One region of the Paenibacillus sp. FSL F4-0100 genome, then DNA from elsewhere that is predicted to be linked to it. Evidence: riboswitches for the same ligand, from Rfam matches in the RefSeq annotation. Region 1 holds a riboswitch; each other region holds the start of a gene.
The links. A riboswitch is a leader RNA that binds a small molecule or an ion and turns the genes downstream of it on or off. The one in region 1 is predicted to bind cyclic di-GMP.

Region 1 (2,203 bases):
TTCATTGGTGTCTGTATTTTCCTTCAGAACCCAGCGGGCTTTCTGCATTATATCGGCCAAAACTCTACAATTTCTATACAACCGAAATAAGCCTTGGACTTATTCGTCCAAAGCTTAGTTTATTACGCATTAATTTAGTAGTATTTGGATGCTGAATAGCTGGAGGCATCTTTAATCATTTTGTATCCGGTCCCTTTGCTTTTCCAGCTTGCATCGACGGTTGTGTCAATGGTTACCCACTGCCCATTCAAATATACTTCATTCCAGGCGTGATACACATCAACGTATTCCGAGGTTCCCATGGCAAGCTTTGCCGGAATATCGAGGCTGCGGAGCATGGAAGCGAATAGGGAGGCGTAATCATAGCACATCCCTTTCTGTCCAGCGATCGTGCGGTTGCTATCGGGAAGGTAATCCGTCAGCTTGCTGGATGCTAGAGCATTGTCGTACCGGACCGTCCCGACGATATATTCGTAGACAGCCTGTACTTTTTCCTCGTCGGAGTGGGCAGAACGGGTTAGCTTTTTCGCAAGCTGAGCAGCCTTGCCCTCTTCGCTCCAATCGATATTTTGTACAGAGTTCAAAAACACTTTGCTACCGTTCGTCAGTTGCAGCTTAACTGCCGCTTCCTGAACGATCTTGTATTTGCTACCGCTGACTTGTTCCAGCACGGAAATCGTGTAATCTCCGTTGCCCATCTGCAGTGGAAAAACTTCCTGCTGCTTGGCCGGCGAAAGCCCATATGTATATTGGTCCTGACCTTTTCCGATCATGAGCTTCGTCTTGGTGCCTGCTTTCACGTCATATTGAATGACGATTGCCCCACGGTCCAGTTCTTCCAAGCCCAGCCAATCTTCAGATGGTGCAGCTTGTACAACCGGAGCCCATATCAGAAACGCAAAAAGTCCAATTATCGCGAACACTGCGTTGCGCATGTGTAACTCCCCTTCGGTGGCCAGGCTGCCATTTGACATTTCGTCAAGAAGGCCCTGTAGCTTTGCGTCCTAGTCTTTCGACAAGTTTGCCATTATCATATTAGAGTTCCACGTTTGTCCAAAAAACAAAAAAAGCGTTTTCATTCGGTAGCTGGCTGTCATTGACGTTTCGTCAAGAAGACCCTGTAGCTTTGCGTCCTTGCCTTTCGACAAGTTTGCCGTTATCGTGAGTAGCTTTTGTGAGTACATCATATCAAATATCTCAATTTCCATCAATAAAAAATTTAAAATTTGGAATATTGTCATAGGTCAAACAGAGCCATCTAATCCCAACACTTGTCTTGTTTATTAGCCGACCAATAGAACAATCAATTCTTTCGAATCTAACGTTTGTTGACTATAGTATCAAGTTTGTTATCTGGAAGCAGCGAATCCTCCTCTTATACAATGAAACTAACAAGTGCACCGACAAGCGAGATTACACCGTAAGGAGTGAGGAAACATGAGCTCGAAAGCCGAATCAAAAGATAAACGAAAGCGCTTACGAATACGCTGGCACAAGCAGGATACAGAACTTACCCTCTTGGCGCTGCCGACCACGATTTGGTACCTCCTGTTTAGTTTCTTACCGATGTTCGGGATCATTATCGCCTTCAAAAATTTCAAGATTAGCGGCGGCTTCTTGAGCAATGTGTTTAACAGTCCATGGGTCGGCCTCAAAAACTTCGAATTTTTATTCAAATCGAATGACGCTTGGATCATTATTCGCAACACCATTGGCTACAACATTGTGTTTATCGTGCTAGGAATCGTTCTGCCCGTTCTATTCGCGATTATGATCGGACTCCTCCACAGCCGCAAAGCGAGCAAGGTCTATCAGACAATGATGTTCCTCCCCTATTTCCTATCCTGGGTAGTCGTATCTGCGGTAGGCTGGGCATTCTTAAGCTTCGATAAAGGGATTGTCAATCAAATGCTCGTCAATATGGGCAGCGATCCGATTAACTGGTATATGGAGCCGAAATATTGGCCATTGTTCTTGATTCTCTTAAATGTCTGGAAGGGCCTGGGCTATGGTATGGTCATTTATCTGGCAACCATCACGAGCATTGACAGCACCTATTATGAAGCAGCTGTTATTGATGGCGCATCGATTTGGCAGCAGACGAGATTTATTACACTGCCCATGCTCAAGCTGGTGATCGTCATGATGTTCATACTGGCCGTCGGGCGGATATTTTACACTGATTTCGGCTTGTTCTATCAGG
Region 2 (2,203 bases), 1.7 Mb from region 1:
TATCCGGACTTACGAATAAGAACACTTGATTCTCGCTTGCATCCGCGCCGTCCACTTTTAAGGTAATCGGAGCATCGCTCCAATCGGCGCTTTTGTCGACCTTGTATGCGCGATTCATCATCTTGGCCGACGTTACGCTGGTTGCGAGCTGTAATTGATGGCTTGCGGGAAGATCGTCATTATCGATGACTTTGGCGTACACGGTCGACAAGTTATTGTCGCTGAAAACGAAGAAGCTTTTATCGTTTGCAATCGGGTTCGTATTAGCATCGTTAGTCGCTGTGATCGCATCACCCAGCGCAATCGTTACATTGGCGCCCGCTACCTGCGACTTCGATTGCTTCTGATTCAATGTGCCGTTATCGTCGCGGCCAATTCCCGTAATGTGCTTGCCATAGCCGGTGTTGTCGGCATGGCTAAACATCTTGGTTATGCCGTCGCTGGCCAAATAATCACGGGTTGCCATCGTCATCCCGTATTTGAGAGCCAGGTAGCTATTGACCTGTTGCCGCTCCGTATCTGTCAGTGTGCGGTTATATACCAGGACTTCCGCGATGTTCCCGCCCTTGAAAGGTGTTGCTTTAGCTCCTCCGATCGCATAGTATCCGTCATCTGCCCCGGTCGTCTCCCAATTCACTGTATTGGTCGATTCGCCACCAGTTATCGCCCCGTTCATGTTAAGCCTCCAGCTATTAACCGCGCTTGAGACATTCAACATGGTAGGTAATTCTTTAAAGGGATTAACTGTCCCCCTCACTTGAGTAGAACCGAGACCTGAAGATATTCTACCGAAACCGGTTTTTGGGGAACAATATTCATCCGGCATAGTCCCCCCCATTACCCAAGGAAAGCCGCTATTGTACGTACCAGGAGGAGGCACTGCTGGGCATGCTTCATCCAGATCTTTTGACTGAACGGAAAATACTTCCCGTGCATTTGAAGTTGGATCGGCAAATGGCGAATTCGTCTTATATTGTACGGCAGCATCGGAACTTTCGGGAACGGTCACGAGGTGGAAGTTGATCATTTTATTGCCGATATTCTCCACCTTCTGTTCCTTTGTTGCAAACGGAGTCCATTTCCTTCCTTCATCCGCCAAGTCCTGCAATTCGGTAACAAGGTTGTTTTCAATTTTCCCCTGCTCCATGCTCTTCGTGAACTCTACCCAGGAGATCAAATCTCCGCTAACCCCGCCTGGAGCAGGAGCAGCCGCTTTCGCCGTTTGTGGCGCAAGCATAGTGAAAAATCCTTCCGCTACTAGCATAAAAACAAGCAGCAGGATCAGTTGTTTATTCCAATAATTCCTGGATCCATGGACGCGCATATAAATCATTCCTCCAAATTCATTGCGATTTTAAATGAAGTGGGATAAGCCCCCATCCTCATAGCTGACTTTTTCGATCCTCCTTTACGATATAATAAAAAAACTTCCGTCCTTTAAGCGGCATGCGCTAACAGACGGAAGTTTCCGTCGTATTCGGCGGCTGGCTGGCATTGACATTTGCGTTTTCAGCAAATCCTTTAGCCCCTCTAGCTTTGCGTCCCCGTCTTTCAACGGGTTTGCCATTATCGTACGAGTATGTATACAGTATTGAATTTAAACACTTGCGTAATTAGGATTATACTTCGAAAAAAATGGACGGTTAGGCCCGATACTCCAACTTTGTTGAAACCTACTTTTATTTGCAGAATTTTAGGAAAAGTGATCACCACTATTTTTTTTATTCGGGACGATCATGTCGGATCCGCCAAAAATCTACTTATTTCTTCATTAACTTATAGTCTACTAGCTCCTCCTATACATTTTCTATACAACCTTATCTGACTTGCAGCGGTCACGGCCTTGAGGGGCTGTTTGTCAACTTTCTCCGGAAAATGGTCGGCCTACTGCTCGGCTTCGGCGGAGTCGCCTCGATGAGCATCGGTGGATTGGAGGCATCTCCATCTTCGGCATTCTGCTCGCCTTGGGATCCGCAACTAAGCTGGGCGCTTGGCACAGTCTATATCAAACGGCAGGCGGCCAAGGTCGATTCGCTGTGATGACCGCTATGCAGATCGTGATTGGAGGCATCGTCATGACGGCTTACGGCTCGACTGTCGAGAGCTGGTCAGAGGTGCGCTGGACGGCAGCCTTCTTGTACGATACGCTGTTCATCTCCGTATTCGTCATTGCGCTCGGTTGGCTCGTATACTTCAAGCTAAT
Region 3 (2,203 bases), 1.9 Mb from region 1:
ATCGAATGCAATTGCGCCGGTTTGCAAAATTCGATGATCCACGGAAAAATTGAAATAATTGGTCTTCTTGACCAGTCTTACGATGTTGCAATGTTCAACCATGACACCTTTCGCTGTCCCCGTTGATCCAGAAGTATAGATGATATACGCTAGACTTTGCGAGGTTACTTCAGATATCGTATGGGGACAGCTGTCAAGATAAAGCTGCGCGTTGTCCCAATAAATTACTTTTCCTTCAAATGCAAAGTCAGGCTTCCAACTGGAAGGGGCCAGCAAAAATCCCGCCCGACTGTCCTCGAGCATATATTCGAGTCGTTCGCACGAAGAATCGGCTTCGATGGGCATATAAGCGCCGCCCGCCTTCAATATGGCTGTAAGCCCGACGATCATACTGACAGACCGATCCGCGACAATGCCAACGACGCTCTCCGGCTTTACGCCGTGATCCTGTAGTGCTTTTGCAAGCTGATTCGCGTGTTCGTTCAATTCCCGATAGGATATCTGATGGTCCTCGGTCATGACCGCTGGGCGATCGGGGGTTAAGCTGACCTGTTCCTCAAACAAGTAATGGACCGTTTTGCCGGAAGGATAGTCCGTCTTAATTCCGCTGAAAGCCTGAATCTGTCTCTCCTCTTCTTCGGACAACAAACGTATATCGGCAATCACTTTCTCGGGAAAATCGGCTACTTCCTGCACAATACGGCTCAAGTGGTCGCCCATCTGCTCAATCGTTTCCTTTCTATACAAGCGGGTCGCGTAATCAAGGTGTATCATGAGAGATTCCTTCTTAAAAGCCGTCAAAGCAAGCTCAAACGTCCCCAACTGATCAGATTTCAAAGGAGTAGTATTGGCGTTTTGCCAAGTAAACGCCGCTTTGATGAACGGATTGCCGCTCAGATTCTTACGCATATTCCGATCTTCGAGTGCTTGCATCGTGGTATGCTTGACTTCTATCAGAAACTTATCTAATGGCTTATGTACAGTAGGAGAGTATCGTATAGGAAGCATCTGGCTTTCCAACGAATACCCAATTACAGGGTCATCCTCGCCGGTATATTTGGCAAGCAGGATCGCATAACAAGCCATTAGTGCCATATCCACAGTTATTCCGAAATTGAACGCAAGTTGATAGAGTTTTCGGGTCGTTGCAGAATCAAGGCAAAAACTAACCCGGCTTCCTTCATCGTTGGTCCATCCCCCCCACGGAAATTCGTCAATTGATACTTCACATGTCGTTTGTTCCATGACCATCAACTCCCGGATTATCGATTCATTAATGTCTGATTGATAACGAACAGAAGAATCCTCTTCGCATTCTGCGATGAAGAAGTATCCCCCCTCCTGAGCCAATATGACTATGGCCTCGTATAGCCCCAAACTTAGTTTCTTCTTACAGCGAAGCTCGCCTTTGTTTTTTGGAACGTCAAAAAACCCCCTTTCTTCAAATGAATAAAACGGAGGTCTCCCGTCGTATTCGGCAACTGGCTGGCATCGCGATCACAGTAGATCCCGCATTAGCCCCTATAGCTTTGCGTCGCCACCTTTCGGTGGGTTTGCTATTGTCGTACAAAACTAGCATTAAATTGTAAATCGTGTTCATATTATGTATTCGTTTTACAATTACTGTATCTTGTTTCCAAATGAAAATCGATAGGTCTTTTGTTCAATATTGTCTTTCTAGAATTGTTTTGATGATATAGATAACCATCATGTAACTCTAGGACATGATAGTTAATCTTTACTAATTTTTGCTTTTCGTCGACTTCACTCTACTTCACTTAACTTCACTTAACTACCTATTAAAACTATATTATTCAAAAAAGCAGGATACGTTTTTACAAACAAAAATCGATTAAGAACAGAGACATACACACATTTTTGTCCCTGGCAGAATTCCACAAAATTACGCCATTACTCTAATAGATTCAGTATTATCAGTCTCCTATCCCTGCGTATTCTTCTATTATTACTTGGATATTGGGTTATGGATAATTAAGGCAATAGTTCTATTTTTCAACTTCACCCCTATATCCATTGTCCTAACTACGACTACGGATATCATTGGATCCAATACTTTTGTCTCTTGTAATACGGGACAAAAAAACCAAAGTTATTAGTACGTTATAACTGGTAACGAGATCTCGCTTCCGAAGAGTGGAGCACTCGAAACACAGCACTAATTTTCACAACCATCGGAATCATC
Region 4 (2,203 bases), 1.7 Mb from region 1:
TCCAGTTGCTCTTTTGCACCTTGAATACTCGATCCATCAGCTTGGTTGTCTCATTCAACCCTTTTGGAAACGAACTAGTATCAGTAATAAGTTTCGTATATTGCCCCGTTCCCCCATTATCACTGAACGTGAGGAAGGACTTATCGTTTGGAATTGCATTTTTATTGTCTTTATTAGAAGCTGCAATTTGATCACCAAGTGCAATCGTTACTAGCGCCCCTGCTTCTTGCGAAAGAGACTGCGTCTGCTCCAGACTGCTTGCTGCATCCTTGCCAATACCGGTTATGCGATTGCCATAGCCGCTATTGTCTACAGCCGTCCACATCTTTGTGGTACCGTCGCTTGCGATATAGTCGCTCTTGCCGCCGTTAAGCGTAATTCCATACTTCAATGCCAAATAAGACTCAATCTTGGCCGCATCTACACTCGTTTCTCCGCTGTATAAAATAATTTCGGCCACATCTGCGCGAAGGCCATACCAGTTCATTGTCGATCCTGGGGTCGCACCAACTACAGGTGTGAATGCAAATTCACCAAATGGGTTATTTCTACCTACTGGAACTTCTTTTCCATCAACTCTGCCAATGTGTTTTGTGGCGTTTTGAATCTCATAGCCGGCAATTTGGTATCTGCTTCTGTCCGGAACTCCGAATTTGCGCCAAATAGAGTTCCCGCCAGTCCCAACTGCAAACAACTTTTCTGAGCCGCCCAAAATCAAGGCACCATAATCTTTAGTTGTAGTGGATCCAATAAGCGCACCCGCATCTCCAGATTCAGGCCACTTATAAACTGCATAACCTGATTGGAATGTAATATTCTTATCGCCAACCAGCTTGGCCGAAGCACCATAATGGCTTGAACTAGGTGGATTGTTGAACTTTACACTCGGGTTAAAGTTTACCCCGCTTGCATTAATTTTAGGGGTTCTAGCTTCTTGTCCACTCGGAACATTCAAGGTAAAGTTGACTGGACTCACTGATTTATCTGCCCAACCGGTCAACTGATTATTCGCATCGGCTGCAGCATCGTCGGCTTTAAGCCACAGTACCAAATTACTACCTACCCCTCCGGGTGCTGCCGGATCCCCAGCCGCTGCCGCGGACCGTGGCGCAAGCGCACTAGAAAAACTGCCTGCAGCCAGCACGAATATCAGTAGCATCATCAGCTGCTTTTTCCAAATTTTGTTTTTTGGTAAATACACTCTCTATCCGTCCTCCTTTTCACTACAATCTGACAATCATCTTTTCCCTCGCTTTAACCGATCAATACGAGTACGATACCGGGATTTCTGAACCCCCTAATCATCACCCCCATATAGGATGTCGATCCAATCTAGAAATAAAAACCTCCGTCTAAAAGCGGCATGCGCTAGACGGAGGTTTCCGTCGTATTTGGCAGCTGGCTGGCATTGGCTTTTGCGTCTTCAGCAAATCCGTTAGCCCCTTAAGCTTTGCGTCCCCGCCTTTCAACGGGTTTGCTATTATCGTACGAGTATGTATACAGTATTGAATTTAAACACTTGAGTAATTAGGATTATACTTCGAAAAAAATGGACGGTTAGGCCCGATACTCCAACTTTGTTGAAACCTACTTTTATTTGCAGAATTTTAGGAAAAGTGATCACCACTATTTTTTTTATTCGGGACGATCATGTCGGATCCGCCAAAAATCTACTTATTTCTTCATTAACTTATAGTCTACTAGCTCCTCCTATACATTTTCTATACAACCTTATCTGACTTGCAGCGGTCACGGCCTTGAGGGGCTGTTTGTCAACTTTCTTTATGCTTTTTTTCTTCTTAGGAGGGATAGTCCTGCAAGCAGCATGATGCATCTCGCCAGCAAATAGCTGTACATATTCGTAGCTGTGTTCGGCAACTTGTTATCTGTGCCTTTACTGTCTCCGGACTCTACATTCACCGAATCATTCGAAGTATCGGATGGACCAGGTTTATCAGATTCACCTAATATATCCGTTTCATCGGACCCACTTAATCCGCCGGGTCGGCTGAAATCTGGAGATTCAACATCCGAATCTTCCCCTCCTGGATTGTTCGGCTTAACCGAAGAAGATCCATCACTTTTTGATATGTATTACGGGAAGTTTAGGGTCGGTTTTTGAGCTATTTTAAATGCTTAAATTCCCCCCAAATCGAGTATTCACCCCCATATTAGGATAGTCCCCCCCCAGTATCAGGGGCCG

Region 2: linked by a shared signal. The riboswitch ahead of MHH48_RS34520 (S-layer homology domain-containing protein) and the one ahead of MHH48_RS26715 (transglutaminase-like domain-containing protein) in region 1 are both predicted to bind cyclic di-GMP.
Region 3: linked by a shared signal. The riboswitch ahead of MHH48_RS18280 (amino acid adenylation domain-containing protein) and the one ahead of MHH48_RS26715 (transglutaminase-like domain-containing protein) in region 1 are both predicted to bind cyclic di-GMP.
Region 4: linked by a shared signal. The riboswitch ahead of MHH48_RS34540 (S-layer homology domain-containing protein) and the one ahead of MHH48_RS26715 (transglutaminase-like domain-containing protein) in region 1 are both predicted to bind cyclic di-GMP.

What each region holds. Positions count from the first base shown of each region.
Region 1 is NZ_CP150303.1:5,912,839-5,915,041, forward strand. Features, by position in the region: gene MHH48_RS26715 (transglutaminase-like domain-containing protein) at 135-935, opposite strand; cyclic di-GMP riboswitch class I at 948-1,036, opposite strand; cyclic di-GMP riboswitch class I at 1,079-1,165, opposite strand; gene MHH48_RS26720 (ABC transporter permease subunit) at 1,438-2,203, shown strand, end outside.
Region 2 is NZ_CP150303.1:7,610,241-7,612,443, forward strand. Features, by position in the region: gene MHH48_RS34520 (S-layer homology domain-containing protein) at 1-1,324, opposite strand, end outside; cyclic di-GMP riboswitch class I at 1,477-1,575, opposite strand; gene MHH48_RS34525 (hypothetical protein) at 1,915-2,040, shown strand; gene MHH48_RS34530 (hypothetical protein) at 2,040-2,203, shown strand, end outside.
Region 3 is NZ_CP150303.1:4,055,897-4,058,099, forward strand. Features, by position in the region: gene MHH48_RS18280 (amino acid adenylation domain-containing protein) at 1-1,245, opposite strand, end outside; cyclic di-GMP riboswitch class I at 1,474-1,568, opposite strand.
Region 4 is NZ_CP150303.1:7,619,854-7,622,056, forward strand. Features, by position in the region: gene MHH48_RS34540 (S-layer homology domain-containing protein) at 1-1,201, opposite strand, end outside; cyclic di-GMP riboswitch class I at 1,391-1,489, opposite strand.